DNA from 2 places in the Exiguobacterium sp. R-17 genome. Region 2 is predicted to be linked to the other one. Evidence: riboswitches for the same ligand, from Rfam matches in the RefSeq annotation. Region 2 holds a riboswitch; the other holds the start of a gene.

Region 1 (16,361 bases), 500 kb from region 2:
GTGAAGGCGTAGCTCAAGCTGGTGATGATTACATTTTATTCGTGAATTTACACAAAGATGAAGCCATTGATGAGCAACTAAAATATAACGATTATTTCTTAGATCAATATCGTTTCCATTGGCAGTCTCAAAGTAATGCAACTGCTACAGGTAAAGCGGGTACTTTATATCAAAACCATGAGAGCGAAGGAATTCGTATTCATTTGTTTATGCGTAAAGCAGATAAAGAACAAGGAAAAACGCTACCGTTCACATACTTTGGCCAGTTAAAGCATCTTCAAAGTACAGGTTCTAAACCGATTAGTGTGACTTGGTCACTTCATTCTCCACTATCAATTGAACTGTTTAAGGAGTGGCAAACTCTTTCTTAATGTACTCAACTGCAGGAATATCGGCAGGAGCCCATTCAAGCTGATCAAGGTCTGAAACAGCCACCCAGCGAAGCTCTGCATGTTCTACAGCAATCGGTTCTCCTGTTACGATTTCAGCTTCAAACGTATGCAATGTAACAATAATAGCATCGTACTCGTAAGTCGTTTTTTCGATTGGTTGCTTGACCTTAATATTACATTTTAATTCTTCATTGATTTCACGAACTAACGACTGTGATGGCGTTTCATGTAACTCAATTTTTCCACCAGGAAACTCCCATAAGTTGGGCAATGACATTTGACTACTACGAAGTGCACACAATATTTCATTATGATCATTGCGAATGACAGCCCCAACGACTTGAACATGTTTTTTCATTTTTTATGTTTCACTCCAAATCATTACAGATTTTTCAGTTCTCTGCTTATCATAACAAAAACCGTTATTCCTTTGACTTTACAAAGAATAGCGGTTTTATTTATATCCAGTTATCCACATGTGGATAACTCCATTTATGGTATACTTATGCCACTTATCCACAAGTAGAAATGAGGAAACTTACATGTCTCGTGAACTTTATCCGATCGTTGTCAAACCAGAATGGATTGAATCGATTCGAAGCGGGTATCCCGCGTTACGTAAGGAAATGTTCGAAGCCTTACAACATGTCAAAGAGGCAGGCGGACTGCTCCATCTGATGACAGAACATAAAGAATACCTCGCGACTGGTTATTTTGGCAAGCAAGAAAAAGGTGTCGGTTGGACTCTCTCAATGGACGAGCAAGAAGCGATTGATGTCGACTTCTTCAAACAACTTTTTGAACAAGCATTAGACAAACGAAACGAATTTTTTGAAGAGTATTCAGAAGCCTTCCGTATTTTTAACGGTGCAGGAGATGGTATCGGTGGTTTGACAATTGATTGTTACGATCATCATTACCTTATTACATTCGAAAATGAAGGCATCTATACATTCCGTCCACTGATTCTTGAAGCTCTTGAATCACTACTGAATTACAGAAGCATTTATGAAAAACGAGATTTCCTCGTCGATCTTCAACCCGTCAAAGGCGACGACTTTTTGAAAGGGGAACGAGGCGATTTTCCTGAAGTCGCACAAGAATACGGTGTGTTGTATGAGTATGACTTGGATGCTGGTATGCGGACTGGTTTTGACATTGCCCAACGTGAACTTCGCCGAATCCTTCTCGATTCCGTCGAACGAAAAACCGTACTTAATCTCTTTTCTGATACAGGAACATTAACGGTAGCTGCCCTTTATGGTGAGGCTGCTCAAACGACAAGTGTTGATTTCTCGACACGTAGTCGAAATAAGACAAAAGATAATCTTGTGTTGAACAGTTTTACTCCTGAGAAACAGAAGATTTTAGTTCAGGATGCGTTCGATTACATCGAACAAGCGGATAAGAAGACTCGTTTTGACGTCGTCTTGTTCCATCCACCCGTACAAGTCAATACACGAACACGTCAGTTTCGGACCGAACAGGATCTCGCTCTTTGGATCCAAAAAGTCATTCATTTGACGAATCGCGGAGGACTGCTTGCGATTACGACAGATAGTCCCGCTCTTGATGCGTCACAATTGAAAAAAGCTGTGGAGCAGGCGTTCAACAAGTTGCGTCAAAAATTTGAAGTCGTATGGGAGCAGCCGGAGCAGAAAGATTTCCCGACTCCTCCTTCCATGCCACAACTCAATCCAAAAAGTATTCTTGTTCGCCGTAAATGACGTGTTATCTAAAAAATCCGCTACTGAATTTTTCAGTAACGGATTTTTTATATTTTTAACAGGAAATGTAAAATGAATGGAGAATCATTTTTAATGGGCTGGATATACACTCACTTTACCAAAGTGTGATGTTTGATCAAATCGTTGATAGAGATCGTTCAACGCATCGCGTTCATAGGGAATCTGCTCTTCAATCCGAATCTCAATCGTTCTCTCTTTCACTAAATGAATGAGTTCTGATAAGTGACGTTGCTGTTGCTTCATCTCCTCTACTTTTCCTTTTAGCAACGGGAGCGCAACGAACACAGCTTCGAGTGACAAGGCTTTACTATGCATCATCGTTAAATCTTGTGTCGTCCGTGTCGCGATCGAAATGATGCGTCCCCGCTCTTTTGCGAGTATGAACGATTCTTGTAAATGGTCACCACCCACTGTATCAATGATGACGTCGAATCCATCCAGATCGAGTCGTTTGAGCAATGTTTCAGCTGATTCTTCCTTGTACCGGTGAATGCGAATCCCTTTTGCTTCTAGCCAAGCTGCCTTCTCGTCAGAAGAGGCGCTCGCTGTAACGTCACATCCATAATGACGAGCCAGTTGAACGGTAAGATGTCCTACTCCACCCGTTCCGCCTGCTACATATACGCGGATTCCTGGGGTAATCGCGATTCGCTCTTTTAAAATTTCCATTGCTGTCAATCCAATCACCGGTAAACAACCAGCAACCTCAGCCGATACCCCTTCCGGTCGTAAGACTGCCATTTGTTCAGGCACAAGCATTTCTTCCGCTAACGCACCGGCGCGTTTTCCAAGTCCACCGCCGAATGCGACGATGCGATCGCCGACAGAAAAAGACGTCACACCCTCCCCGATTTCAATCACTTTCCCCGTTACATCACCCTGGAGAATTCCAGTCGTTGAAGCCGCCGCCACATGTCCGAAAAACATCTTCGTATCAAGTGGATTGATGCTTGACCCCTCGATTTGAACCCGTAATTCGTACTTCCCCGCTTTTTCGGGTGTGACGTCTTTTTCTGTAAGTGATGCATTTTTTCCGTACTGATCGACTACGAATGCTCTCATGAAGAATTCCCCCTTTTTCAATATTAGTCTATCATGATTCAGAATTCTCTCACATTAGTCGTTCATGCTATGATGAAGATATCTTATGACGAGAAGGGACGTTTTTGATTTGAAACAAGAATTGATTGATCGTCTAACTACATACGTGAAAGTCGATACACAGTCGAACTATGAGAGTATGACTGTTCCAACGACAGAAGGGCAATGGACACTAGCTCGTTTGCTCGTAGAAGAATTAAAGACAATTGGCATGGAAGAAGTCACCGTTGATGATAATGGTTATGTCATGGCGACATTACCTGCCAATACAGACGCAGACATTCCAACAATCGGTTTTCTCGCTCATCTCGATACAGCGACAGACTTCACAGGTACGAATGTCCGTCCACAACTCGTGGAAGCGTATGACGGACATCCCATCACGTTAAGTGAAGTGCCATCCGTCATTCTATCGCCAACTGATTTTCCTGCACTGCACAACTACGTCGGTCACACCTTGATGACGACAGATGGGACGACATTACTCGGAGCCGATAATAAAGCCGGAATCGCAGAAATCATGACAGCCATGCATCATTTGATTTCACATCCGGAAATTAAGCATGGTCGCATTCGTGTTGCCTTCACACCTGACGAAGAGATTGGTCGTGGACCACATCACTTTAATGTCGAAGCGTTCGATGCCACGTATGCTTATACGGTCGACGGCGGTCCGCTTGGTGAGCTTGAATACGAGAGCTTTAATGCGGCGGCGGCTAAAATCGTCTTCCACGGAACAAATGTCCATCCGGGAACAGCAAAAGATAAGATGGTCAATTCGCAGAAACATGCGATGGCGTTCCACGATCGTCTTCCCGGAGAAGAGTCTCCTGAATTCACGGATGGTTTTGAAGGATTCTTCCATCTGATTTCATTTGACGGTTCGGTCGAAAAAACGACGCTCGACTACATCATTCGTGATTTTGATCGTGAAGCCTTCGAGGGACGGAAACACTTCTTGTCTGCCCTTGTCGATGAGTGGAACAAAAAGTATGGTGCTGGTAGTGTGGAAATCGACTTACACGATCAGTACTACAACATGCGTGAAAAAATCGAGCCCCACATGCACATCGTTGATATTGCTCATGCAGCGATGGAGTCGCTTGATATTACGCCAATCGTTAAACCGATTCGTGGTGGAACAGATGGATCACAACTCTCATACATGGGACTTCCGACACCGAACATTTTTACCGGCGGTGAGAACTATCATGGCAAGTTCGAGTTCATCTCTGTGGATAATATGGTGAAAGCAACACAAGTCATCATTGCCATCGCTCAAGGTTTTGAACAAGCTTCGCACTAATCAAAAAGCAGATTCTCAGCGCTGAGAATCTGCTTTTTTCACGTCTGCCGTTGTGGTCTTTAAGCGGTTTATCTTAGACATATTTCAATTAGTTTTTTTCTTGTGTCGTACCGTCAGGAATCGGTAGTTGAACCATACTCCCTGATCCACTGACAAGTGGTGATTTCCCGTCCCACTTCTTGACAGCTTCGTATTGAATCATTTCTTTCGTCAACGTCTTCTGTAATTCTTTTTGTGCTTTTGCCAACCCTTGAGCTTCGATCAAACGCGCATCGGCTGCTCCTTTTGCTTCTACGCGAAGACGTTCTGCCTCTGCTTTAGCGATTTCAAGATCCGTTTTCTTTTTATCGAGTTCCTGCGACGCTTTGACACGCGCATCGATTGCTTCCTGTGTCTTTTCATCTGGTTTTGGTGCACCGAGTGCGACATCCTCGATGATGAAACCGATGTCCTTGACGTCTTCTGCAAACTGCGTCTGAATGCTCGTAGAGACGTTTCCTGATTTTTCACCGAACAGTTCAAGGACGGTAACTTTCGAGATTTGCTCACGCGACGCATCATAGAGTCGTTGTTTCAAGTAACCTTTGGCAATCTCATCGATTTCGATCGGTCCGAACTTGTTGAAGACTTTTGTCACCTTATCCGGCGAAACGGAGAAGCTGTATGTAAAGTCGACGACGATGTTCTTTCCGTCTTTAGTCGCAAGCGTCATGTTATCAAGCGATTTCGTCTGTGTACGGATCGGATACTCCGTCACCCGTGTGATTGGTGAAACGACATGCCAGCCTTGCGATAACGTCTCATCTTTGACACCGCTTGACGGGGTATAAACGACACCAACTTGTCCGGGTTCGATTTGTTCGACGACGAACGGCGTTGTAGCCAGCAGGGCTAATACAAGTACACCAGCGATGATCATCGATGGACGAATTTTTTTCTTCGGTTTGATTTCTCTCATTCTGAATCTCCTTTATCAATCTTTTCTTGGATATAGCGATAGAGTTCCATGCCAAGCAAAACGATGAGGGCGAAAAACAATAACGTGAAAAAGATGGCCATCTAACCCCTCCTCTAGCGAATTCCTTACTTTCTTCTACGCATCCATCTGGAAAATGTTTCATTATTTTAAATATCCGGTTGCTTATTTTTAATTTCTGTCCTAATATGGAAAGAACTTTGCCTGCTCTACGACAGATCATGATTTGTGGTACACTCGAATGAGCACATCACTTACTAGAAACGAGGGTTCATCTCTATATGATTACAGTACAAAACGTCGGTCTTCGCTTTGCGGACCGAAAATTATTCGAAGACGTTAACATCAAGTTCACGCCAGGTAACTGTTACGGTCTGATCGGTGCGAACGGTGCCGGTAAATCAACGTTCTTGAAAATTCTCGCTGGTGACATTGAAGCACAACAAGGCGATGTCATCATCACACCAGGCGAACGCTTAGGCGTCCTTCGCCAGAACCATTACGAATACGAAGAATTCCAAGTCATCGAAACAGTCATGATGGGACACAAACGTCTCTATGAAGTCATGAAAGAAAAAGATGCGATTTATATGAAAGAAGATTTTTCAGATGAGGACGGCATGCGTGCTGCTGAACTCGAAGGTGAATTCGCTGAAATGAACGGTTGGGAAGCGGAGTCGGAAGCAGCGATGCTTCTACAAGGACTTGGCATCAAGGAAGACCTTCACTCGAAAACGATGGCTGAGCTGACAGGATCTGAAAAAGTTAAAGTCTTGCTTGCCCAAGCATTGTTCGGTAAACCTGACATTCTTTTACTCGATGAGCCGACAAACGGACTCGACCTGAAAGCTGTCAAATGGCTTGAAGAATTCTTGATCGGATTCGAAAACACGGTCATCGTCATTTCCCACGACCGTCACTTCTTGAACAACGTCTGTACGCACATGGCGGATCTTGATTACGGTAAGATCCAACTGTATATCGGAAACTATGATTTCTGGTATGAATCAAGTCAGCTTGCTTCGCGTATGGCAAGTGACCAAAACAAGAAAAAAGAAGAGAAGATTAAAGAACTTCAAGCCTTCATCGCACGTTTCAGCTCAAACGCTTCGAAAGCGAAACAAGCGACGTCACGGAAGAAATTGCTTGATAAAATCACACTCGACGACATTCGTCCATCATCACGTCGTTATCCGTTCGTTGGCTTTACGCCAGAACGCGAAATCGGAAATGATCTCTTGATGGTCGATGGTCTCTCGAAGACGATCGATGGCGTCAAAGTCCTTGATAATGTCCGCTTCTCGTTGAACAAGACGGATAAAGTCGCGTTCATCAGCCAGAGCGATATCGCGATCACGACACTATTCAAAATCCTTATGGGTGAGATGGAACCGGACAGCGGTACATTCAAATGGGGCGTCACGACTTCCCAATCATACTTGCCAAAAGATAACTCGGAATTCTTCGAAGGCTCGGATAAGACGATCCTCGATTGGCTCCGTCAGTATTCACCGGCAGATGAGAGCGATACGTTCCTCCGTGGATTCCTCGGTCGGATGCTCTTCTCAGGAGAAGAAGTCATGAAAAAAGCATCTGTCTTATCCGGGGGCGAAAAAGTCCGTTGTATGCTTTCAAAAGCGATGCTCAGTGGTGCTAACGTCCTTGTACTCGACGATCCAACGAACCACTTGGATCTCGAATCGATCACGGCACTCAACGATGGTTTGATCGCTTATAAAGGCGCAATGCTCTTCAGCTCGCATGACCACCAGTTCGTCGAAACGATCGCGAACCGGATCATCGAGTTGACGCCAAACGGTATCGTCGATAAAGAAACGACATACGATGAGTATTTGAACAACGATACGATCCAACAGCAATTAACAGCGTTATACGCACAATGATTTTAAAAGAGACCGGAACTGTCGTTTCGGTCTCTTTTTTGAACACGTTGAAGGAGGAATGCGATATGCGACATCGCGTATGCGCTGCGTTGATTGAAGAGCAACAGATTCTAATGGTCGAATTACATACCCCTTCCCGGACATTTTGGACGTTACCCGGCGGAGGTGTCGAGAATGGTGAAACAAAAGAGCAAGCCATCATGCGAGAAGTGTTAGAAGAAACGCATCTTCACGTCACGGTCGAACGGAAACTTTACGAGATTTCAATGGATCAAGGAACAGAGACATGTTTTCTCGTTCGCCGTGTCTTAGATAGTCCTGAACCTCGACTCGGGATCGATCCTGAACTATCGCTTGATCAACAAGAATTACGAGCTGTTCGGTTTCGACCATTAAAGGAGCTTCAAGATGATCCACAGATTTCTCGTTTGCGTCTACTATCGTAACGATATAATCTTTGGATTAAATGAAAATTTAATAACCGTATTTATACTTAAAAATAGTAGTCGGTAACTAAGCTTTTTGATAATCCAAAATCGCTCGATCCAGCGATAGAAAACGAGAACGTTATCAAGGTGTCGACTCTATCCGTTTTACCGAGTGGTCACAAATCGTATACGAATCGATAAGATATGAAAAAACGGATTCTTAGGCGCGGGAATCCGTTTTTTCATGCATTGTTCTTCTTTTGTTTCGCTGCCTCTTCTTCGACACGTTGCAACAAGCCCTGAACAATTTTCTCGTTTTCTCGTTCGCCACCGAGTGACAAGAGACTTTTCCCAACGAAGTTCACTCCTTCATTTTTTCCTGTATAAATCAACAGACAACGAGCGTGTCCAAGTGGTTTGAGCGTAAACGTCATCTCAATCTTGAATATTTTAGCTAACGTGAATCCAATCGTATTTTGTTTAAAGTCCGGCTCATTCGTATAGGCTAAATCGGTCACGATGTAGGTTTCGAGTCGGTTGCCCTGCATGTACGTTTGACGATACGTCGAACCGACGACACCCGGTTTTCGTTCAATCACCTCATGCTGGACGACGTTCGGAATCAGACGTTGCAGCCGCGTGTGATCAAACAAGTGCCATGCTTCCTCAATCGGGATATCGAGCTGTCGTTCTTCTCTCCACGTAATCATAGATCCGCCCCCTTTCTATAGAAATACCCCGTCATCCGGTCTTGTAACGTCCTGTGACAGGGCGGGAGCCGATTCTTATTTTACTGTGCTTGTTTCAAGTGCAGCTCCGAGGAACTTTGCCAGTTCTAGCATGCCGTAGCGTCCTGCAGCAGCTTCGGCATCCGAATTGTAATTTGTATTCGTATTAACGTCATACGTATAGATCGTACCTGACGCATCCTTAATGAACTCGATACCTGCGACCGCAATCTGGTTCGCTTGGAGGAACGCTTCGTACTTTGCAATGATTGGATCATCGAAGCCTTCAACGATTTGGAACTTCATCGGTGTTTGCGGCGCTTCTTCACCAACTGGGCAAAACAAGTCGTCAATCACACACGCATCAGCTGGGCAAAGTTCGAATCCTTCCGACGTATCGACTCGTACCGCATAGACGAATTTTCCACCCACGAACTCACACCGCGTGATGTACGGTTCTGGTGCTTGGATGTACTCTTGAATCAACGTGATGCCATCGACTGGTTCGTCGAATGTCGAACCATCGAGATAAGCTTCAAGTGCTTCAATCGAATGGAATAACTGGACGCCGAGACCTTTCCCGGCACGGTTATGTTTCGTGATGAATGACGAAACACCGATTTCTTTTGCTGCTTGTACGATTTGATCACGTCCGACAGCAGCCGTTGTCTTTGGTACACGAATCCCAGCCTTACGTAACGCTGTGTATTGATTAACTTTGCTGACTTCAAGACGGAGCGCACGCGTTCCGTTAAAGACAGTCCGGTCATGCTCTTCTAACCAAGCGAGGACCCCTTCCGTCAACTCTGGCGCATAACGATGCCCCCGCGTATGCGAAGACGCACTCATACGACTGTAAAAGACACCTTCTGGCGGCAGTTCATCTAACGGTACGATTCCTTCATTCAAGTGCCACTGTTCGTACGGCAACTTGAGTTCTTCGAGACGTTTGATGAGATGATCCGTCCATTCTTGGTTTTCGTGGAGAATATGAATTTTTGTCATGATTGTTGACCTACCTTTCGTTTCGCTTCGACCAGTGGCATTACGTCACGGGCAAAGCGTTCCATTTCTTCAAGTTGTGGTGAGAATTGTAACAAGAGCAACGTGACACCAACGGCTTCGAACGCTAGAATCCGTTCGGCAATCTGTTCTGGTGTTCCGATCAAGTTCGGTCGCAGACCACGGTTCGAGACGGAATAATCATTTCGCTCGACCTGTTGTTCGAGTTGCGATTTACTGATGAAATCTTGATAACCGGCATAACCGGCGCTGTCTTCCTTGACGTCCGTGATGCGTTGCCACTCAAGAAGCGCTTCTTCTTCCGTATCCCGGCAAATGATGTAGGCAGCAAGACCGAAGCTCTCAAGCGGTGCGTGTCCCGTCGCTTCCCGGCGTACTTTCATATCATTGATTTTATGAGCTACTTCTTCAACAGTGCCTCCATGCATGACGTAGGCATCACAATGTTCGACGATCGTCCGTTTTCCGGCTTCACTCTCTCCACCAGCGTAGAGCTTAATCCCCGGACGCTGGACGGGTTTCGGATGGAGTTCTGCCTGTTCGATCGTGTAGTGATTGCCGGAGAAGCTGTACGGTGACGCATCTGCCCATAGTCCTTTCATGACCGTGACGAACTCTTCCGTTCGGGCATAGCGTTCATCGTGTGCAGTAAAAATACCGTTGTATTGTTTTGCTTCTTCTGCCCACCAGGCTGAGACGACATTGAGCGTAAATCGCCCTCCACTCAACTGATCGATGTTTGCCGCCATCTTCGCCGTCGTCGCTGGATTATGGAACCCGGGACGAACCGCTGTCATGATCTCAAGGCGTTCTGTTGTTGCAGCAATCGCCGATGCCGTTGTCCATGCCTCAAGACTCGGTTCCTTGATGCCTTTGATATCGTTCAAGTTCAATTCCGCAATCAACGTCGTCGAGAAGCCGATGCGTTCAGCTGTTTGTGCGACTTGTTTCGCATAATCGAATGTTGCTGGCATCTGTTCATCCTCGACGTTACGTAGCCATCCCCCAAAAATCGGTAACCAAAAACCATACTCCACTCCATCGTCCCCCTTATCATAAAAAAACGCTCTTTTCGAAGTTCGAAAAGAGCGACGGTATCTTGTCCTGTCCGCTCTTATCTTCAGAAGGTATTCCTTCCTGGAAGTAGCACCTTCCGCCATAGCGGGGTTGCTGAAGTGTCTTCGGGCCAGTCCCTCGACTTCTCTAGATAAGATGTGTTGCATTCATCGTACAGAATTCATTGAACTAAAGCAACCATTAAACCGTCTTTTCCTATCGGATTTATTCCAAAGAAAAATCCCGACGTAGTGTCGGGATTCGGAATTAGTATGGTGCGACGAAATCTGATGTCTGCTCTGGCGCCTGCTCCCCACGAATACGATCGTAGAATTTGGCAAGCGTGACACTGAAGTATGGTCCGACCCATAGGACAGCAAGACCAAGCGTAACGATAACAAGCAACGCCCAACCGATAAACGATAAGAAGAGCAAGAATGCTTCCATCTTGTGTCCATCCATGAGTTGCCGTGAGCGTGTAATTGCCTCGAGAATACCGATTGACGGCTCATCCCGAAGGATGTAGTACGTCAACAAGTAAGAGAATGACTTGATGATACCAGGGATGATTAAGAGTAACGTCCAGAGCGCGATAAAGATGAACTGAACAATGGCCAGCCCCACCACTTTCAGGAACATACCATATGGCTCAAACAAATCCGTCACTTTCGTTTCTTCGCCACGAGCAATCGACATGGCAATCCATGTCCAACCGACTCCTACTGGAATCAATAAAATCGACACCAATGATACAACGAGATCTATACTACTAGACGGCTCATCGATATCCGATCCAAATAAATTAGGAACACCCTGAATAATACTAAACAGCAGAAAAGCTAGGACTGCAAATCCCCAACGACCGCTGAGCGATTCCTTCGCTGCTTTTTTTAATTGAGATGACATGAGTAAGGTCCTCCTTGAAAAATAAGTTCTCACCTTACTCTACGGCTTAAAACTTCTAATGTTTCACTCTTTTTTCAATAATTTCCCGTCTCGTTGCTGGTTGAGCCAAGCACGCTCAAGTTGTCGTCCACATGTTAGAACGAACGTTGAACATCGAAGCGCTTCATCGCAAACGAAATGTCATGTTTTTTATCTATGTACGCTGATATATCTCCACAGCCGGATCCCGTTGCTTGTATTTCGCGACGATGACGATCAGGACCGTGATGATCACAAGCAGGAACCAAGAAGACAACTTTCCGAGATCAACGACTTCCCATCCTCTTTCCTGATGTGGATAGACCCACCCTTTAAAGAACGTCACGATATTCTCAGCGATCCAAATAAAGAACGCGATCAGTAAAAAAGACAGGACGAGCGGCATCCGGTAGATCGTCTGCTCGATCGTAAAATGAACCCATGACTTATAGAAGACAAGGACGACGAGGACCATCAATAGCCAGCGTGCATCGAAGATCCAGTGGTGGGTGAAGAAGTTGAGATAGACGAGACTGCCTACGCTGATCGCAAGCCAAGGTGGTGGGAATGCTGTGAAGCGTAAATGAAATCTTCGGAACGCTTGACAGACATAACTTGCGACACTTGCATACATGAATCCTGCATACAAGGGAACACCAGCCACTTTCGTTAGAGCCTGTTCCGGATAACTCCAAGACCCAACGTTCACTTTGAACAGTTCAAGTGCTAGACCAATCACGTGAAAGAGTAAGATCAGTTTGAACTCTTCCAGCGTTTCATAACGCGTGACGAGTAAGACGATTTGGACGAGAAGACACCATAGCAACAGGAGATCGTATCGAGCGACCGGTTCAGCAGGAAGATAACGTGAAAGAGCAAGCGCTGCGAAAATCATGACGGGAAAGACGCAACAGACGGCTTCTATGTATGTAAAACGAATCAGGTGTCGGATCGCTTTCATCCTGTCATCTCCTTTTTTCTTCAGTATACGTTTCTCTTTCGACCTTCCCCTCCTTCTTAAGATGGAAAAAACGGAAAATTTCGTCTTTCTTCTTCTACTTTCCTCATGATACAGTTAACGAATCAATTATTTTTAAGAAATGAGGTGTTAGACATGACGCGTCATCGTGCTTCCTGGTTATTACGCGCTACGTTAAAGTGGGGACTCTTCCTACTCGGTTTATTTTTACTCGCTCTCGGCTCATCGATGATGATCACTGCTGAACTCGGTGTCTCGACGTGGGATGTATTGCATCTCGGTCTCCAAAAGAAAACACCACTGTCCGTCGGAACGATTATTTTGCTCGTTGGTCTATTACTCGTGTTCGTTAAGTACACATTAGACCGCGTCACACCACAAATTGGAACACTCGTCAACGCGATCTTCGTCGGTGTCTTCATGAATCTTGTCCTTAATTCTCATCTCTTACCCTCTTTTGAGTCGATCTGGTTGAATACGATCTGGTTGATTTTCGGCATCTTCATCATCGGCATGGGGGCAGGTCTTTATGTTGCTGTCGGATATGGAGCCGGTCCACGCGATGGGTTGACGCTGACACTTGCAGAGCGATTTGGAACGTCGATTCGTCTGATGCGGACGATCATGGAGGTCACGGCATGCGGCATTGGCTGGTTGCTCGGTGGTCCTGTTTTCTTCGGTACAATCCTCTCGATTTTCTTAATCGGACCATTCCTACAATTTTGGTTGTTCTATTTCCGTCGGATCATTGCAGCGATCGATGCAAAAGGAATTCCAGCGTCTAAACGCCAAATTAGCTAAGTCGCCTGACTCGATATCATTCCGCGTGAATGATATCTCTTTTTATGTTAAAAGCAAATAAGTTGCGTCATCAAATTAAACACGTTATATTCGTTTACATATCAATCTTTGATACGTCAAAGGTTTCTTCGAACGAAGGGAAGGATGTGATGGATTGAGTATCTCCTGCACTGAAAAAGGACGGTTGATCTATGCACTCGTTTCTGTCAATAAGACGATTGCTCAAAAATTCGATCTCTGTACGGATGGTTTTAGTCAGACTCGAATGGATCTACTCGCTCAACTACAAGTCGATCAAACGATTAGCCAAAAAGAGTTACAAAAACGCGTTAATGTGGATCATGCGGCAGTGACCCGTCATCTCAAGCACCTGGAATCGACCGGGATGATTTCTCGAGAGCGTTCAGCTGCTGACAATCGGGTGATTCTTGTTTCTTTAACGGAACAAGGGGCGACGCGTATCGCTCAATTACGCGAACAAAAAGATGAGTTTCTCGAGGATCTACTCGAAGGATTCTCTGCTGAAGAACAACGGACGTTAGCTGAGATGATTCAGCGCATCGAAGCAAACGCTGATGCATTACCTAAACTAAAAGAGGAGTCGATTTAATATGGCAACGCAAACTCAAACAGACTTCATGGAAATCGTTAAAGGACGTCGCTCGATTCGTAACTACGACACGAACGTAAAAATTTCAAAAGAAGAAATGACACAAATCCTTGAAGAAGCAACACTTGCACCTTCTTCTGTCAATATGCAACCATGGCGCTTCCTCGTCATCGATAGCGAAGAAGGAAAAGCAACACTTGCACCACTCGCAAAATTCAACCAAGTCCAAGTCGAGACATCTTCTGCTGTCATCGCTGTCTTCGGTGACATGAAGGCAGTCGATCAACTCGAAAACATCTACGACACAGCTGTTGCGAAAGGGCTCATGCCACAAGAAGTACGCGATCGCCAAGTACCTGCGATCCAAGGCATGTACAGCAGTATCTCAGCAAACGATTTGAAAGATAGCATTTTGATCGACTCAGGTCTCGTTTCGATGCAATTGATGCTCGTCGCTCGTGCGCACGGATATGATACGAACCCAATCGGCGGTTACGAAAAAGATCAAATCGCAGAAGCATTCGGTCTTGAAAAAGAGCGTTACCTCCCAGTCATGTTGCTTTCAATCGGTAAAGCAGTAGATGCAGGATACCCATCGGTTCGCCTACCGATCAACGACATCGCAGACTGGAAATAAGTTTTTCACACCACAAAAAAGAAAAAACATACACAAGGGAGATTGAATAATTATGACTACTCAAACAACAACGGACTTCATGGAAATCGTTAAAGGACGTCGCTCGATTCGTAACTACGACACGAACGTAAAAATTTCAAAAGAAGAAATGACACAAATCCTTGAAGAAGCAACACTTGCACCTTCTTCTGTCAATATGCAACCATGGCGTTTTCTCGTTATCGATAGCGAAGAAGGAAAAGCAACACTTGCACCACTCGCGAAATTCAACCAAGTCCAAGTCGAGACATCTTCTGCTGTCATCGCTGTCTTCGGTGACATGAACGCGGTCGATAGCATCGAGACAATCTACGATATGGCTGTTGAAAAAGGTCTCATGCCACAAGAAGTACGCGATCGCCAAGTACCAGCTATCAAAGGTTTCTACCGTCCAGAAGACGTTGAAACATTACGTGACAGCATCTTGATCGACTCAGGTCTCGTTTCGATGCAATTGATGCTCGTCGCTCGTGCGCACGGTTACGACACAAACCCAATCGGCGGTTACGAAAAAGATCAAATCGCGGAAGCATTCGGTCTTGAAAAAGAGCGTTACCTCCCAGTCATGTTGCTTTCAATCGGTAAAGCAGTAGATGCAGGATACCCATCGGTTCGTCTACCAATCGCTGACATCGCAGAATGGAAATAAGCGATCTCACTCAGTCCGGATTCCTTTTATAGGAATCCGGCTTTTTTGTATACTCAGAGAAAAGGAGGCGTCTGTAATGTATGATGTGACGATTATCGGAGCCGGTGTAGCGGGAATCTTCCTTGCTCATCAGCTCGTTGAAGATGGGCAATGCGTCTTACTGCTCGATGCCGGAAAACCAATCCGCAAGCGAACAGTAGAAGATGCGTATCTTGGATTTGCAGGGCTTGGAAAATCAGAAGGAAAATTCAATTATGCGATGGGATTCGGCGGAGAACTCGTCTCAAAAATCGGTGAAGAGACGACACGACGACTGTTCCAAGAAGTCGATAATCTTTTATGTACATACGGTGCCGATATGATCGAGACCTACTCGACGCATTCACCTGCTGTCGCAATTCGCGCCCGTCGTGCTGGTCTCCATACGGTCGAGACGACCGTCCGTCATTTAGGCACAGCACGGACAGTTGGCGTCTTCACGGCGTTTGAGGATGCTTTATTGCCACGACTCGATGCTCGTTTCGAAACGACGATCGAACAGATCACGAAGTCGGAGGCGTTTACGATTAAAACAGCGGACGAAACCTTCGTAAGTCGACGGATCGTGTTCGCGACAGGTCGTTCCGGTGCAGACTTTACGTTGCAACAGTTAGCGACGCTTGGTGTCATCCCACAGCGGACCCGACTTGATCTCGGAGTGCGGGTCGAGACGGATGAGGCACTATTTCGAACATTACTACAGGAGACGTTCGAGACAAAGCTCGGTTACGACTCACCTTATGGTAAAGCCGTCACCTATTGCATGAATCCATGCGGACGGATCATCCGCAAATATCAAGAAGGACTCGTCATGCCGGACGGTCAAAACGTCCATGAGACGGCAGATGGATCAACGAATTTGAACTTTACACTGTTTCTCCCGCGTTATTTTTCGACGTTAGCACAAGCCAATGCATACGCCACACGCGTTATCGGAGGAATCAATCAAGGACAGGATCGCATCGTTGTCCAGCGCCTCAGTGACTTTCGAAAATCGCGAGCGACAACAACGGATCAATTG
Region 2 (16,361 bases):
TTTCGGATAAAATCTGAAAAGTACCTTCTTTTTGTATGGAGATAAAACGAGAATCGTCTCGTTTTATTTATCATCCGGATTTGATCCTGTACGCACATTAGCGTTCAATTGATCAATCGCTTGCATATCAGTGTCTGACAAGCTGAAGTCGAAGACATCGAGATTTTCGCGAATCCGGCTTGGTGTGACGGATTTCGGAATCGCGACGATGTCATGTTGCAAGTGCCAACGGAGAACGACTTGAGCAGGTGTTTTCTGATGACGGTCGGCGATATCGACGATGACCGGATGCGTCAACGCATCGCGTCCTTTCATCAACGGACTCCATGCTTCGACGACGATACCTTGCTTGCGGCAAAAGTCTCGAATCGCTTCTTGGCTAAGAAACGGATGGAGTTCAATCTGATTGACGGCAGGAACAACCGATCCTTCGGCTAAAATTCGTTCCAAGTGAGGAATATGGAAGTTCGAGACACCGATGGCACGCGTCTTCCCTTCTGCATAGAGATGCTCGAGCGCTCGCCATGTCTCGACATAGCGATCTTCTTTAGGCATTGGCCAATGAATCAGATACAAATCAACATAATCAACGCCGAGCTTTTGCAGACTCGTCTCAAAAGCGGCAAGTGTCTCTTCGTAGCCATGATCGGAATTCCAGACTTTCGTCGTCAGAAAGATCTCTTCCCGGGGAATACCCGAGTCACGCAGAGCACGACCGACGCCTTCTTCGTTCTCATAAATCATCGCCGTATCGATTGAGCGATACCCGGCGCGAAGCGCTTCGCTGACCGCTTCATATACTTCTTCTTCCGGTACTTTAAAAACACCATATCCGAGTTGGGGCATGCTGATACCGTTATTTAACGTGATCTGTTGCATCGATTCATCGACTCCTTTATAGTAAATTCTTTTCTTGTCTAGTGTACGCGCTCCTCCTATAAAAATCGAATGATTGCCGAAGCGCGTTCTTTTGCGTATACTGAGCGATAACAAATATTAGGAGGCGATTCTGTGATTCGACAAGCTGTTTTACAATACATACATGAGGAACACGCACTCGATCAACTCGAAGAAATAATAGGTAACCGTTCGGCAGTCTTGATTCATGGACGTCAAGCCTACGAAGCAGCTGCTTTTGCTTTACCGGATGTTCCCCGCTTTTTATTTGAAGGACATTGTACGGATCAACAGGTGGCATTCTTCAAACAAGTATGTGCTCCGTATGATGTGATTCTCGCACTCGGTGGTGGGAGTGTCATCGATACGGCAAAACAGGTCGCGTTTCAATTACAACGTCCTGTCATCGTCATTCCGACGATTGTCTCGAACTGTGCCCCGTGGACTCCGCTCAGTGTCATGTATAACGAACAGGGACAGTATATTCGATTTGACACGTTTCCTGTCGTGATTGAAGCTCTTTTACTCGATCATCGTATCATCGCAACGAGTCCGTATGATTATTTTGTCGCCGGACTCGTCGATACGCTAGCAAAATGGTATGAAGCACGTGCCTTGAGTGGGTCTACAGCAAGCGATCCCGTCATCGAGACGGCACTCCGGACAGCTGAGCGATGCAAGGATCTCATTTTGTCGACGAATGTGACAGAAAAACGTTTTCGTGAATATCCAGCTGAAATCCAATACCTCGTCGAGACCGTCATTCCATTAGCCGGAAGCATTGGAGGTTTTGGTGATGCGGCGACACGCGGTGCAATCGGACACGCGGTACATAACGCATTGTCTCCTTATCCAGAAACTCATGCGTTCTTACATGGGAGTAAGGTCGGTTACGGGTTACTCGTCCAAGAGAAGCTGCTCGGACATGATGATGATTATATAGAGTTGCGTGACTACCTTCTTGCACAAGAGCAGCCAACGACACTCACTGATTTCGGAGTTTCGCTCAACATTGTCGAAGCACTTGCTTTTCAAACATCGAAAGAGGAGCTGTGCCGTCTGTTGCGTCCAATCGTATCAGCAGAACAACTAGTCGATGCCATCACACAGAACGAGACAGTTTCCGTTTCGACTTCTTAACCTAAAAATACGCACATGTTCCGAATCAGACGGTCCATGTGCGTATTTTTATTGTGCTTTCGCCAAATGAGCGTAAGGAGTGGGACGACCGAGTAGGTATCCTTGACCAAGATCAAAGCCGAGTTCGCGGCAAAAATCGAGTTCTTCTTGACGTTCGATGCCTTCAGCTAAGATTTGAATCCCCATTTCTCGCGTTAGATAACGGGCTTTTCGTAAGAACGCTTCGTTTTCTGAGTTCGTATCGCAGTGATTGATGAAGGAACGATCGATCTTAATATAATCCGGTTGAAGCAAGGACAACATATCAAGTGTTGAGAAACCAGCGCCGACATCGTCTAGTGCCACTTGAATGCCTTGCTTTTTATACTGTTCGAAGACGTGTTTCAAATGGTTGACGTCTTCAATTTTTTCCGTTTCGACGACTTCGAAGACAAGCCGACTTGGATCAACTTGATAACGCTCAACGATTTCAAACGTATGGCGCAGGCAGTACTCCGGATTATAGATCGTCGAAGGGAGAAAGTTGATGAACGTTTTTGTTGTGCCACCGATATGATGTGTCGCGCGAATCGCTTCTTCGCGCGCCCGTTGATCAAGCCGAGAATGAAGCCCCATCTTCGATGCTGTTGAGAATAGGACACCTGGTGAGATAGGAGTGTTGTCATCTGCTGCTCGCAGTAATGCTTCATTCGCAACGAGTACATTTTGTTGAATATCATAAATCGGTTGCAAATGGCTCGTCATGACACCGTGTTGGATAAAATCAATTGCTGACCGATGCTTTAGTTGTTCTAGAAGTGCTGAAGCTAGAATGGGTGCTGTCACATAACGCGATTGTGTGGCGCGACAGGATACCGAATAATCCGCTACACGCAAGAGCGATGTTAGTAACTGTTCGAGTTGTTCGAACGATTGATAGGAATAGATTTCTGGTGTTGGTGATTGGATATGGAGTGCTCCAGCTTCGACGAAACGGATTGATGTCGTACATTCGGCGCAAGGATGCCACATAAAAGATGTCCACCTCTCGATACATCAAAAGATGTATTTATTAAATTAGTTAAACTCTTTACCCTGAGAGAAAAAGAAATTAAACCTATTTTTCATAATCATTGACCTCATATAAAAAAGAGAAGGAAACGACGGATGCATTTCCGTACGTTCTCTTCTCTATCGGTCACATGATTTCATTGTGAAGTGTAAAATATCCAGAAAGCGAGATGCAACACAGCTGCAAGTGGCACCAACCATTGAAATTTCGCTTTCCGTGTCTTGTGCCGGACTGTATACATACCGATCCAAGAACCAAGCGCACCACCGAGAAAAGCAATCGTCAATAGTGTCGTTTCCGGTGTCCGGTAAGCATGTTGTCGTGCTCGACGTTTATCCTGCCACATCGAGCCAAATCCGATGAGTGTCAGGAGGATGTAATAGCCTAAGATAATCCTCATGAAAACCGACTCCTTTTCTAACGTTCGGCACCACCGCCGCCGGAACTTCCGCCACCACCACGACTACCGCCGTTTCCACCACCGCCACCGCGCATGATTGCGGAAAAAATGTTCAAAATTGCAAAGAAGAACATACCGCCAGTGAACTTCATATCGAGGAACAATAAGATCAGTAATCCGGCACCGATCAGAATCTTCGTCCACAGCGGAAGCCCACCATCATTTTGAGATTTCGGAGGGTCTTGCGACTCAAGCGACTGATCTTTTGAAATGACACTGACGACAGCTTTGTATGTTTCGCTTGCTGCTTTTCCATACTGACCATTCTCTTTATAAGGAACCGCGTATTGATCGAGGATACGACCGGCCGTGATATCGGTCAGAACCCCTTCGAGTTTATAACCGACCTCGATCCGAAATTGGCGATTCTTTTCGTTCGGAGCGACGACGACGAGTACACCATTGTCTTTTCCTTTTTGACCGATTCCTTGTCGCCGGAATGTTTCATTGGCGTAAGAACTTAAGTCCTGTCCTTTTAGATCGGGAACCGTCTTCAGCACGACTTGCGCCGTCGTGTACTGTTCGAGTTCCTGACCGAGTTGCGCGAGTTCGGCTTCTTCCGACGGTGTGAGCAACTGAGCATCATCTTGAATGAAAAAGGCTGCTCCCGTTCGTTCTGAAACGGCACTAGCCGTCGGAAAGAAGAGGAAGAAGACGAGGAACGCGCTCAACAGAAGTCGCGTCCACCGCCGAATCATTTCGAATCACTGTTAAAGTCGACAGTCGGATTTTCTCGGTCGCTGTCTGAAATTTCGTAATACGGCTTTTTCTCAAATCCGAATGCAGAGGCATAGAGTGCTGTTGGGAAGCTCCGACGTTTTTTGTTATAAAGCGTCACGGCATCGTTGTAATCCTTGCGGGCGATCCCGAGACGATTTTCTGTTCCTTCCAGCGTATCCATCAATGATTGGAATCGTTCGCTTGATTTTAGTTCCGGATAAGTGGTTTGCAAAGCAATCAATCCACGAAGCGAAGACGTGACTTGTTGATCGGCTTCAATCCGTTGTTCGGTTGACGCGGCGCGCGCAAGACCAGCTTGAGCTTCAGCGACTTTGCCGTATACTTTTTCTTCTTGACCCGCGACACCTTTGACCGTTTCGACGAGGTTCGGAATTAAATCCGCACGACGCTTGATCTGGTTATCGACTTGCGACCATTTATTCGATACATCTTCTTCTACATTGACGAGGCTGTTGTATTGGCCGATTGCTAAAAACGCAATCACGACGACGACAACGACTCCGATGATTAATGGGAGTTTTGATCGACTCCGACTTCTGCGTGCCATATGGCGTTCACTCCTTTAAGTATGTCTCATCCCTATATACCCTTAACCGAATGAATTAGTTTCAAAAAAAATAAAAAACCGTCAGCTAAAATAGCTAACGGTTAGAATTTACATGTAGACGATGACAGCAAGAACAGCTGCTAAGACAAGACGGTAGATCGCGAACGGGACGAGTTTGATCTTGTTGATCAGCTTCAAGAAGAAACGAATCGATAAGAGGGCAAACACGAACGATGCGATAAATCCGACGGCATAGAAACCGAAATCACTCGCATGAATGTTATCCCAGTTCTTAACGAGTGAGAGGAAACTGGCACCGAACATGATCGGTACGGCCATGATGAACGTGAAGTCAGCTGCCGTCCGGTGATTCATGCCGAGGAAGACCCCTCCTGAAATCGTTGAACCAGAACGGGAGAAGCCAGGCCAAAGGGAAATACATTGGAACAGACCGACGAATGCTGCTTGGCGATATGTAATCTGATCAAGCGATGTCGTTTTCGGTTCCTTTGGTCCGAGTTTGTCGGCTGCAATCATCAAGAGGGCACCGACCGCAAGACCGATGATGACTGTTTCAATCGAGAAGAGGTTCTCATCGATGAAGTCTTCGAATAACAATCCGAGAATAGCAGCAGGTAATAGACCGATCAAAACGTGACGTAGTTTTAACTTGTGTGTACCTGTCGCATCGTGTTCTCCTTCAATTTTATACAGACCAATCAAACTGAAGAGACGTTTCCAAAAGACGACGATGACCGCAAGGATTGATCCGAGCTGGATGACGACCTTAAAGGTGTTCGCTGAGTATTTACCGAGAAATTCGGTTGTTTGTAACCACATGTCATCAACGATGATCATATGACCTGTTGAAGAGACAGGTGCGAATTCCGTCATTCCTTCGACGAAACCGAGTAAAAGAGCTTTCAAGAGTTCAATGATATGCATGGTAATCTCCTTCTATAATGATGTGCTATGTAAAAACATATCATGTTTTATTCTTGTGAGATAGAACCAATCGGAATATCGGGCGCAGGTCTGAGGGAACGTGACCAATCTGATCCGTGAAGACGCACTTCGATCATAGAAAGCAAGAGAGACGAAATACTTAGGACAGCAACGCAAACTTCAAGACGAAGTTTGTGTGTAGGACGGCATCTTGAATAAAATCCTCCGCTTATCACACAAGGTCAGGACAACTTCAAATTGAATAATGATTTGAATGGGAATAGATAAACGAGCAGTGGAGGATTCAATCCACTGCTCGTTGCTTTTGAGCTCAACCTAAAGCGACATCGAGAATCATCATGACCGTGAAACCGACCATTAGACCAAGTGTCGCTAAATCGGATCCGTTCTCTGCTTGTGATTCCGGAATCAATTCTTCGACGACGACGAAAATCATCGCACCAGCAGCAAACGATAACGCATATGGTAGAAGTGGTTGAACGAAGAAGACAGCCGCCGCACCGACCATCGCGGCAATCGGTTCAACGATTGCTGACAATTGACCGTAATGAAAGGCACGCCGGCGCGACATCCCTTCACCGCGTAACGGAATCGATAACGCAGCACCTTCGGGCATGTTTTGAATGCCAATCCCGAGTGCGAGTGTCAAAGCCCCGGCGACGGTCGCTCCGTCCATATTCAAGGCAGCGGCACCAAAAGCGACACCGATCGCAAGACCTTCCGGAATGTTATGCAACGTGATCGCAAGAAACAGCAACGTCGTTTTCTTAAGTCCTGTTGAAGGACCTTCAGCTGTTTCAAGTGGTGCGGATAAGTGCAAATGCGGTGTGACGAAGTCAAGGAGACGGACGAAAAATCCACCCGCAAGGAATCCAATTGCAGCAGGAATCCACGCGATGCCACCGTCCTGCTCCGTGAATTCGATCGCTGGGGCGAGCAAAGACCAGAATGAAGCGGCGATCATGACACCGGCTGCAAAACCAAGCATCATGTTCATGACGCGTTTTTCAATCGTTGTAAAGACGAAAACGAGTGCCGCACCAAGTGCGGTTAATCCCCAAGTCATCATACCGGCAAGTAATGCTTGCACGACGACGGGGAGGGAAGTGAACCAATCCAACATGACTATTCCTTCTTTCCGGGCACGATTTGAAGCGGCTATCTGTATGAAAGCTTACCCGTTTTCGATCCGAACGATTCGTGTGAAGGAGATTTCTACTGCAACACGACCACGCAGAAAGAGAACAGAACGTTCAGGCTCTAGCCGTTCAACAAAACCGACGACCGTCACGTAGCTACTTTCCTTATAATACGTGATTTCGAGTTCGTTTCCTTCTATTAAAGCCTCTTGAAGTAGAAAGTGCCACGATTCTTGCAGTTGTTCATCGATTTCAGGCAAGTCGAGCTGATGCATTTGGACATAATACTCCCGGAGCAATTGCAAGTGCTCCGGCATGAGAAAAGGGATCCACTTTAAATTCCCTCGATCACGATACGCTGTCATGAAGATCACCTCCTGGATGACCGCCAACGAAACGAAGCCGCCGTTTGGCGACGCTCGTATCGAGAAACGAGACAGCGAGACGAATCGTTCCTTTCCCGTAGCGGAGGTTAACGATGTCCATTGCTTTTAATAACCGCCGCCGCTTCCAGAGTCGCGTATTATCCTCGAACAAGGATAACTGTAAGGTGCCTTGATCGGCAGTTAGATGTCCCACTGCGACAGATAAAAAACGAACGGGTTCCCCGTCAAGCCAATTCGGTTCGAATAATTGTAAGACATGACGCAGAATGATTCGCTCATCGGATGTCGGATAAGGCAACCGGACTTGACGCGAGAAGCCACTTCGGACGACGTTTCGAGAATAGCGGACACCGATATGAACAGTCCAACCAACTTGATTCGAAAAGCGGCAACGTGCCGCAACATCCTGCACGAGTTCGTTGAGCACATTCCGGATACGTTCAAATTGATAATAGTCCTGCATCAAGGTCACACCGTGTCCAATCGTCCGTTGAGGGGCTTTCTCGAACAAATGGCGAGGGGCAAGCAGTGTCGGTGACGCGTCAAGACCCCAAGCGTGGTGCCATAGTTCGGCGCCGATGACACCGAAGCGTTCATGTAACTCTTCGACTGGGCGCATGGCAAGGTCACCAATCGTTTCAATCCCCATCATCTGCAGATGTTGTTCCATGCGGTGTCCGACTCCCCACATCTTCCGAATCGGAAAATCATGGAGACGTCGTGCGACATCAGCGTATCCACATTGTGCGATGCCTTCTTTTTTCCCGATTAAGTCAAGCGTCAGTTTCGCGATGACGTTATTTGGACCAATCCCGATGCGGACGTGAATGCCGGTCTGCTTCAGAATCGCTTCTTGAATCTTTTTGGCAGCTTGCAGATCGGAACCAAACAGGCGATCGGTTCCAGTCATGTCAATGAAACTTTCGTCAATCGAATAGACACGAATCGCTTCAGGTGGGGCAAATTGATGCAGGACATCTAAAACACGAATCGACGTTTTCATATAAGCGAGCATGCGCGGTTCGACGAGTTGAATCGTACGACGAATGGCGTAGGGTAATTGCTCGATTTCGTACAGTCGACCGGCTGTCTTGATTCCAAGCGCTTTTAAGGCGGGAGTAGCGGCGAGAATGACGGATCCGCTTCGTTTTAAATCGGAGACGACCGCAAGACGTGTCGTTAAGGGAGGGAGATTGCGATACTGGCATTCACAGCTGGCGTAGAAGGAAACACTGTCAACACAAAAAATACGTTTATTCTGTGGTAAAACGACGGAAGGAAACATTTGAATCACTCCTTTACATAAAAGAACATATGTTCTTGTTTTGATTTTCTTTGACTATAGCATGGTCTCAAAGTGTCTCAAAATAAAAAACTGTTGAAAAAAGAGGGAATTCGAACGATTGACCCTTATGCAAAAGGAGTTTGATACACTAAAGGAGAGAAAAAGGGGGAATTTCTATGAAAGAGATCGTTATCCGTTTACCAGAATTACCGAAAACGCTTCAAGCAGAGACGTTCGATCAAGTCGAAATCGACGATCCATATCTGAAAGGAGCACGTTATGAAAAGGAGTCGATGCCTGTCGAACTGACGGAGCGTATCGATGCCTATCAAGTATGTTTTCAAAATGTCTCGTTCGCGAACCTCACCTTTGACCGCGGTTCGTTCGAAGATATTCGTTTCGAGCAATGTGACTTAACAGGATGTCACTTCCAAGAAACCCGTTTTCACCGCGTGTCTTTCGTCGGATGCCGGATGACGGGTGTTCAGTTTGAAGATTGTACGCTTGATCATCTGACGATCGAAGAAGGACTCGCAGACTATGCCCAGTTCATTCGTAGTACTGTCCGTCATCAGCATTGGAGTGAAACGACGATGAAAGAAGCACAGTTCTTCGAAGTGAAACCGACCCATTGGAAACTCGAAGCGGTCCGGCTTACTGATAGCCAATGGATTGAAACACCATTAAAAGGTCTTGATCTCCGGCAGACGGAACTCTCTGGTATCACAATCGATCCGCGATTTTTACCGGGCGCAGTCATTACGGAAGAACAAGCAGTCGCCTTCGCTCGATTATTAGGATTGGTCATTCCATGAAAAAAGTCTCTTTTCGATGAATTTCGAAAAGAGACTTTTGATTTGTTCTTAAAATGACATCGTTTCGCCATCTTCCGGAATGAGGAAATGGGCAGAGAGGTGGAAAGCAGCTAAAAAGTCAGCAATCATGTCGCGCCGCAGGAGACAGTGATTGACGGACTCGAGGTGCGAGACGATGATCGTTGCTTCCGCTGCTGCTTCGTGTACGGCAAGGAGATCACGCTGCGACATCGTGATCGGTTCTCCCGTCAGGAACTGGGCAGCCCCACTGTTGACGACGATGATATCTGGTGTATGTTGTTCAATCGCATGCGCGACCTCGTCACACCAGATCGTATCACCTGCGATATAAAGCGTCGGTTCGTCCGGATGCGTGAGGACGAGTCCGGAGACATGTCCCATTCGTTCACCGATTTCACCGACACCATGCTGTCCACCTGTTCGATGGACCTGGATATCACCGATCGTCACACCGGAATCGAAGGAAGAGACGTTCGTGAAGCCGGCTTCTCGGATTTGCCGTGCGTCTTCTTCTTGCTGCGCATAGAATGGCAAATGCTTGGGTAGAAATTGTTTTGCAGCATCATCGAAATGATCCGCGTGCAGATGCGTGACGAAGACAGCGTCAGGATCGAGCAGTGTCTTAACATCGACCGGTAAGTCGACGAGTGGATTGGCGACGGCATTCGGCGTTTGACCGAAAGGAGGTAAACTGCCTTTTTCGCCGAGAAACGGATCAATCAGTAAAACTTGATTGGCATACGTGACGACAAGCGTCGCATTACGAATTTGTTGAATATCCATTAGGTTCATCCTCTCTCAATGACTCGGATTGATTATTCCCCGTCTGGCATTCAATGAATCCTATCGTAAGCGTTTCTCCATCGCCATGACGTCGACGTATTCGCCGTTCAAGCGACCTTGTTCCTTAAATGTCCCAACAATCCGGAATCCGGAACGGATGTAGAGCTTTTGTCCGATTTTATTGAACGGGAAGGTAAAGAGAATCAGCTTATGCATCTGATGATCGCGCGCATGTTGTTCGGCAGTTTCTAACAACTGTGTCCCGATCCCTTGTCCGCGATGTGTTCGAGTAATGTAGACGGAAATCTCACCAACTGTCGCATAGACAGGACGCGGGTTATACGGATCAAGAGAAATGAAGCCGAGGACACCTGTCTCATCTTCTGCGACATATCCAGCGTAGCGATGCGTACGCTCTGCATACCACTGGGTCATGAACGATAAATCTTTTCGATCCGTCTCAAGCGTTGCGATTCGGTCTTCGATGCCTTCATTATAAATGGATAGAACGGCGGGTAAATCATGTTCCGTTACAGGACGAATATGCATGTTGCTCACTCCCCAATCGCTTTTCCCTCATTATATCTGTTACGTGTCGATGTAGTGATATGTTTGTGAGATAAGAAAAAGCGCCGATTCTCCTTATATAGAAGAAATCAACGCTTTTGTCGTTCTTAAGAGACCGTGGATGTCTCGTTCTCGTAAATTGGAACCCAGCCATCCGTCGTGACGAAAATTCGAACAGCGACGACTTTCCGATCCTCTTGGAGCGTAAAGTAGTGGCGTGTATTGACAGGAACAGAAATCAAATCACCAGGATTGAGTTCGATGTTATAGTAGCCGACTTCTTCGTCTTTGATCGCGAAGACGCCGTGACCGCTTACGATGAAACGGACTTCATCATCCGTGTGATGATGTTCTTTCTGGAAGTTGACGAGCAACTCGTCAAGGTTCGGTGTCGTATCCGAAAGTGAAATGATATCAGCTGTCTGATATCCACGACGTTCTGATACGTCTTTGATTTCTGGAGCGAACGTATCGAGAATCGTTTGTTTGTCGGCATCCGTCAGTGTGAAGTTCTCGACGAGAGGTGCTGGTAGTTTTGAGACGTCCCATTGTTCGTAAAGAACGCCGCGCGATGCGAGGAAGTCAGCGACTTCCGTTTGATCCGTATACCGTGTGTTTGTTTCTTGGAATAAGACTGTTGCCATGAGATGATTCCTCCTTTTAATAGATAGATTGACGGCATGATTGCAACGTCAACGTATAGTTGAATAAAAACTCGAAGGCTTCGAGGTGTTTCTTTGCTTCAAAGGCGGTCGGTGCCCAGACCGTGATTCCGTGATTGCGAATCAGGACGGCACCGCTGTCCGCTGTGACATATGGCGCAAAAGCAGCAGCGAGTGTCGGGATGTCCGCGTGATTCAGAATGATCGGCACCGTGACCGTCGCATCTTCTTCCCAGTGACCGAGTGCCTTGATGATTTCTTGACCGGAGAAGGTGATACTTCCCTGATCGCCATATAACTCCGAAATCACATTGTTCGCAATCGTATGGACATGCAGGGAACATCCGGCGTTCGTTCGGTTGAACACTTCGACATGGAGCAATGTCTCAGCAGAAGGGCGCCCGGATTGCTCGCCGATCAATTGACCGGTCGCATCGACATGAACGAAGTCGTCAGGAGTCGTTTGCCGCTTATCTTTCCCACTTGCCGTCACAAGAAATTCAATCGGAATACCGGACGTCCGAATGGCGAGGTTACCACTCGTACCAGGGAACCAATCGCGCGCTGCAAGTTCTTGTTTGATGGCGCGTAGTTCTTCATACCGTCGCATGAATGTCATATCGTCACCTCCGATCGTGCTAAATCATGAACGATATCGTGGAACGTCTCAAAAGGTGTATAGGCGATATCATTTTCTTCACACAACGTGATCAGATAATCACGGGCATAGACACGATCCGCTTGTTTTGCGAGTTCGAAGTCCGTCACTGAGTCACCGATGACGATGATGACGTCATCGTCTTTGCATAATGTACGGGCAACGGATGTTTTACAACAGCCGCATCCATTCGTGCAATGGGCATCGCAGGCGTGTGGCCAATCGATGTGGACAAATGGACCACTGAAATCGGCAATGTTACAGTAAATCTGCTCTTGCTCGAGGAACGGTGCTAAGATCGGTTCGACGAAAAAGTCCATTCCACCGCTAACAATCGAAAAATGGATTCCTTGACGACGACTGTACTGAAGCAACTCCGAAAATCCTTCGCGAATGACAGCGCGCTCCATCAAGAAATCAAGATAGTCCGCTTTACCGTCGGACGGCAGAAGCGCGAACATCTGCCCGACACCACTTTGGATCGACAACGTCCGGTCGAGCACGCCACGTTTCAACGGTTCGAAGTCATTCACTGGCGCAAATACCTCCATGAGTGCAATGATGTTATCCTGCATCGTCACGGTACCGTCGAAGTCACAAAGAATTCGTAAGGTCATGACTTGATCCCCCAAGCGTCGAGCGCGACTCGTAATTCTTCATGTCGTGACGCAGCATTCGATAGGGATTCATTTGCGAGTGCCGCATCAAGTGCTTGACGAAAAGCGATAACACCAGCCGCAGCACCTTGCGGATGACCATGTACGCCACCACCAGCGTTGATGACGGAATCGATCCCGAAGTCGCGTACGAGTTGAGCAACGAGTCCTGGGTGAATACCGGCTGAAGGGACAGGGAAAATCGCTTTCGTCTGACCGAAGCGAGTCGCTTCGACCGCGATGCCGCGGGCGACGTCCTTCGGAAGAGCGACATTGCCGTAAGGTGACGGGAATAGTGTTAAGTCTGCACCAGCAACGCGCGGTAATGTGCCAAGTAAGACAGGCGCTGCAACACCGTGGTTCGGGCTAGCAATCAATGCACCGCTGTAAGCCGGATGATTGAAAATGGGAACGTTGATCTCCGGATCACTTGCCAATTCACGTAAGACGTCGAGTCCGTATGTGAAGGTATTCAACAAGAAAGCAGTTGCTCCAGCGTCAATCAATCGTTTGGCTTGATCCTTGAGCGTAAAGACGGGACCACTAAGTGTGATCGCATACAACGCACGTTTACCGGTCCGGTGGAAATGAGCATCGATAACCTCACGTCCGATCCGTGCCCGATCAATCGTCGGTGTCAACGGATTGTCATATAAGATCTCATCGTCCTTGACGAGATCGATCCCACCAGCAAGTTGTCCTTCGAGTTGATCACGAAGGAACGATAAATCGCGTCCGATGACCCCTTTGAAGATGCTCATTAACAGTGGACGATCTTCGACACCAATCAAGGAACGAACTCCTTCGATCCCGAACTTCGCACCTGGAAAATCCGACGTGAATGTATCGGGTAGTAGCAGTTCTGTTAATTTGATTTCACCGTCGAGTGAGAGTTTCCCGAAGACGGTCGTCAAGATCGCAGAAAAGTCGCGCGATACATTGTGTTCCGGGTAACGAATCGTGATATAGCCTTTACCGTCGCGTTCTTCCGTATGTACGACTTCTCCTTTGAATGAGGCGAGTTGTTGTTGCTCAAGATGATTCAGCTCCGTCCAGGAACCAACCGTCAGACCAAGCGCGAGTTGTTCGGCGCGTTGCTCCAGTCGATCGCGGGCGGTCAATTGATAAGTAGCTGTGATGTAAGCCATGTCTTTCCTCCTTCAATAAAAAAATGGTCTCTTGTCAGCGACAAGAGACCATGAATGATTCGAACGTGGACTCTTATCTGTCAGCTTAGTAGCTGCAAGAATTAGCACCGTGCCAAAAGGTCGGTTGCTGCGACATCGTAGGGCTTGTCCCTCCGTCTGCTCTTGATAAGAATTGGATGAAATTGTGAAATCTAATTGCAATTTTTACATGAGAGTCACGACTTGTCAAACTATTTTTAGAAAATTTATTTTTTTGAAAATACTCTTTCTATATATGGAGCAAAAACGATATCCGTTTCTGCTTGATTTCGATTTGACAGCAGGGAAGAGGATTGCGTAAGATTCAAATCAATATCACACACGACAACTACATACGACTCTTATCGCGAGTTGGCAGAGGGAATTGGCCCGATGACGCCGCAGCAACCGACCACTTGGCACGGTGCTACATCCAACAGACGTTTCGTCTGAGAGATAAGAGGACGCAGTGACTTTCCTGCGCCTCTTTTCGATGACGAAAAGAGGCGCTTTTTCGTGTATCACACAGGGGGAACTGAGATGACATACAAAGCATTTACAGAACAGGACGCGATCGAACGGGTCCGCTCACTAGGACTGATCGGCGACGGAGCCGTCGAAGCAGAAGAGATTGGCGACGGCAATCTCAATCTTGTCTTTCGAATTCGAGAAGGTGAACATCGATTGATTCTAAAACAAGCACTTCCGTACGCGAAAGTCGTCGGTGAAAGCTGGCCACTATCACTCGAGCGGGCGTGGATCGAGCAATCCGCACTCCGTGAATTCGCCCGGCATGCCGTGCCGTTCGTACCGCGTGTTTTTCATGCTAGTCACGACGAGGCGTATACGGTCATGGAAGATCTTTCACATCTGACAATCGTTCGAAGCGGTTTACTCGCAGGTGAACAGTATCCGTTGCTTGCGGAACATATTGGTTCTTATCTCGCTCGGACTTTATTCCATACATCGGACTTTGCGCTTGGTCCGGTTGAAAAAAAACGTGTCGCCCGAACGTACTACAATCCGGACTTGTGCGACATCACGGAAAAATTAATCTTCACGGATCCGTTCCATGACGCGGAGACGAACGAGATTGAAGCCGGGCTTGAAGAAGAGGTGGCACGTCTATGGGCGGACGATGAGTTGAAACGCGAAGTCGCAAAACTCGAAGCGCTTTTCATCACGAAAGGAGATGCGTTGCTACACGGCGATCTACATACAGGAAGCATCTTTGCTTCGGCAACGGAAACGAAAGTCATCGATCCAGAATTCGCCTTTTATGGTCCATTCGGATTTGATGTCGGACAGTTCATCGCCCACTTATTCTTTGCAGCATACCCGGATTATTCAGCACTTCGTGATGCCCGGATTCGCGACATCGATACGTTCTGGCTGACGTTCGCTTCGACGTTCCGCGCCTTATGGGAACGCGAAGCCGTCGAACCATTCCGGACATCGGGACTCGTCGACGATGTACTGAGCACGATCTTGCAGGATGCCCTTGGCTTTGCCGGTTGCGAACTGATTCGTCGGACGATCGGACTCGCACCAGTCGCTGATTTAGAAACGATTAGTTCTATGACAGAACGACTAGAACGAAAACAACATGCTTTACGTTTAGGATCGGCGTTAATCAAACGTCGGACCGAATGCCGGACATTTGATGATTTACGAAACTTCGACGTAACGGAGGAACTTAGCCGATGAGTACATTCGTTCAAAGTATTCGTTATGAAGATCGTGTCTTGACGATTCTCGATCAGACACGTCTACCGCAGGAAGAACACTATGAAGTCATTACCGATCTTGCACAAGCGGTCGAAGCGATTAAACAACTGCGCGTCCGAGGGGCGCCTGCGATCAGTTTATTTGGCGGATTCGTACTCGTTCAAGAGGCGTACCGGTTTGAAGCAGAACTGTCGATCTATAAGCAAGCCTTGCTTGAGACATCAGCGACGTTACTCGCGACACGACCGACGGCTGTTAACTTACGAAATGTCCTTGATCAATTGAATCCAATCATTCAAGACGGGACGTCGGTAGAAGAGATCCGCGAACGGCTAGAGCAGCGGACGATTGCCTTATACGATCAGGATGCGCAGACGTCACGTCAAATCGGGATTCATGCACTTGAATTGTTCCAGTCAGGTAACCGGATCCTAACGATCTGTAATGCTGGATCGATTGCGACCGCTGCTTATGGAACAGCACTTGCGCCATTCTATATCGCAAAAGAACGCGGCATTGAATTATCTGTTTTTGCGAGTGAGACGCGACCATTACTGCAGGGAGCACGACTGACGACATGGGAGCTACAACGTGCCGGCATCGATGTCACGCTAATTACAGATAACATGGTCGCCCATACGCTGAAAGAAAAACAGATCGATGCAATCATCGTCGGGGCGGACCGGATTACAC

What was found. A riboswitch is a leader RNA that binds a small molecule or an ion and turns the genes downstream of it on or off. The one in region 2 is predicted to bind S-adenosylmethionine.
Positions count from the first base shown of each region.
Region 1: linked by a shared signal. The riboswitch ahead of ACN9MT_RS15285 (LLM class flavin-dependent oxidoreductase) and the one ahead of ACN9MT_RS02300 (2,3-diketo-5-methylthiopentyl-1-phosphate enolase) in region 2 are both predicted to bind S-adenosylmethionine.

Region 1 is NZ_CP184372.1:2,906,845-2,923,205, forward strand. It holds gene ACN9MT_RS15235 (DUF3427 domain-containing protein) at 1-371, shown strand, start outside; gene mutT (8-oxo-dGTP diphosphatase MutT) at 346-750, opposite strand; gene ACN9MT_RS15245 (class I SAM-dependent rRNA methyltransferase) at 935-2,119, shown strand; gene ACN9MT_RS15250 (zinc-binding dehydrogenase) at 2,210-3,202, opposite strand; gene pepT (peptidase T) at 3,312-4,547, shown strand; gene ACN9MT_RS15260 (prohibitin family protein) at 4,636-5,505, opposite strand; gene ACN9MT_RS15265 (ABC-F family ATP-binding cassette domain-containing protein) at 5,805-7,427, shown strand; gene ACN9MT_RS15270 (NUDIX domain-containing protein) at 7,493-7,873, shown strand; gene ACN9MT_RS15275 (hypothetical protein) at 8,098-8,565, opposite strand; gene ACN9MT_RS15280 (ATP-grasp domain-containing protein) at 8,641-9,588, opposite strand; gene ACN9MT_RS15285 (LLM class flavin-dependent oxidoreductase) at 9,585-10,643, opposite strand; SAM riboswitch class I at 10,718-10,820, opposite strand; gene ACN9MT_RS15290 (DUF975 family protein) at 10,930-11,568, opposite strand; gene ACN9MT_RS15295 (DUF817 domain-containing protein) at 11,762-12,547, opposite strand; gene ACN9MT_RS15300 (YczE/YyaS/YitT family protein) at 12,701-13,366, shown strand; gene ACN9MT_RS15305 (MarR family winged helix-turn-helix transcriptional regulator) at 13,521-13,976, shown strand; gene ACN9MT_RS15310 (nitroreductase family protein) at 13,978-14,613, shown strand; gene ACN9MT_RS15315 (nitroreductase family protein) at 14,666-15,301, shown strand; gene ACN9MT_RS15320 (NAD(FAD)-utilizing dehydrogenase) at 15,378-16,361, shown strand, end outside.
Region 2 is NZ_CP184372.1:405,583-421,943, forward strand. It holds gene ACN9MT_RS02220 (aldo/keto reductase) at 64-879, opposite strand; gene ACN9MT_RS02225 (iron-containing alcohol dehydrogenase family protein) at 1,012-2,037, shown strand; gene ACN9MT_RS02230 (EAL domain-containing protein) at 2,086-3,048, opposite strand; gene ACN9MT_RS02235 (DUF1294 domain-containing protein) at 3,225-3,488, opposite strand; gene ACN9MT_RS02240 (TPM domain-containing protein) at 3,506-4,246, opposite strand; gene ACN9MT_RS02245 (LemA family protein) at 4,243-4,836, opposite strand; gene ACN9MT_RS02250 (undecaprenyl-diphosphate phosphatase) at 4,945-5,781, opposite strand; gene ACN9MT_RS02255 (ZIP family metal transporter) at 6,113-6,925, opposite strand; gene ACN9MT_RS02260 (YolD-like family protein) at 6,977-7,306, opposite strand; gene ACN9MT_RS02265 (DNA polymerase thumb domain-containing protein) at 7,290-8,612, opposite strand; gene ACN9MT_RS02270 (pentapeptide repeat-containing protein) at 8,789-9,427, shown strand; gene ACN9MT_RS02275 (MBL fold metallo-hydrolase) at 9,476-10,231, opposite strand; gene ACN9MT_RS02280 (arsinothricin resistance N-acetyltransferase ArsN1 family A) at 10,292-10,780, opposite strand; gene ACN9MT_RS02285 (1,2-dihydroxy-3-keto-5-methylthiopentene dioxygenase) at 10,906-11,442, opposite strand; gene ACN9MT_RS02290 (methylthioribulose 1-phosphate dehydratase) at 11,459-12,079, opposite strand; gene ACN9MT_RS02295 (2-hydroxy-3-keto-5-methylthiopentenyl-1-phosphate phosphatase) at 12,076-12,735, opposite strand; gene ACN9MT_RS02300 (2,3-diketo-5-methylthiopentyl-1-phosphate enolase) at 12,732-13,922, opposite strand; SAM riboswitch class I at 13,993-14,094, opposite strand; SAM riboswitch class I at 14,300-14,403, shown strand; gene mtnK (S-methyl-5-thioribose kinase) at 14,481-15,647, shown strand; gene mtnA (S-methyl-5-thioribose-1-phosphate isomerase) at 15,644-16,361, shown strand, end outside.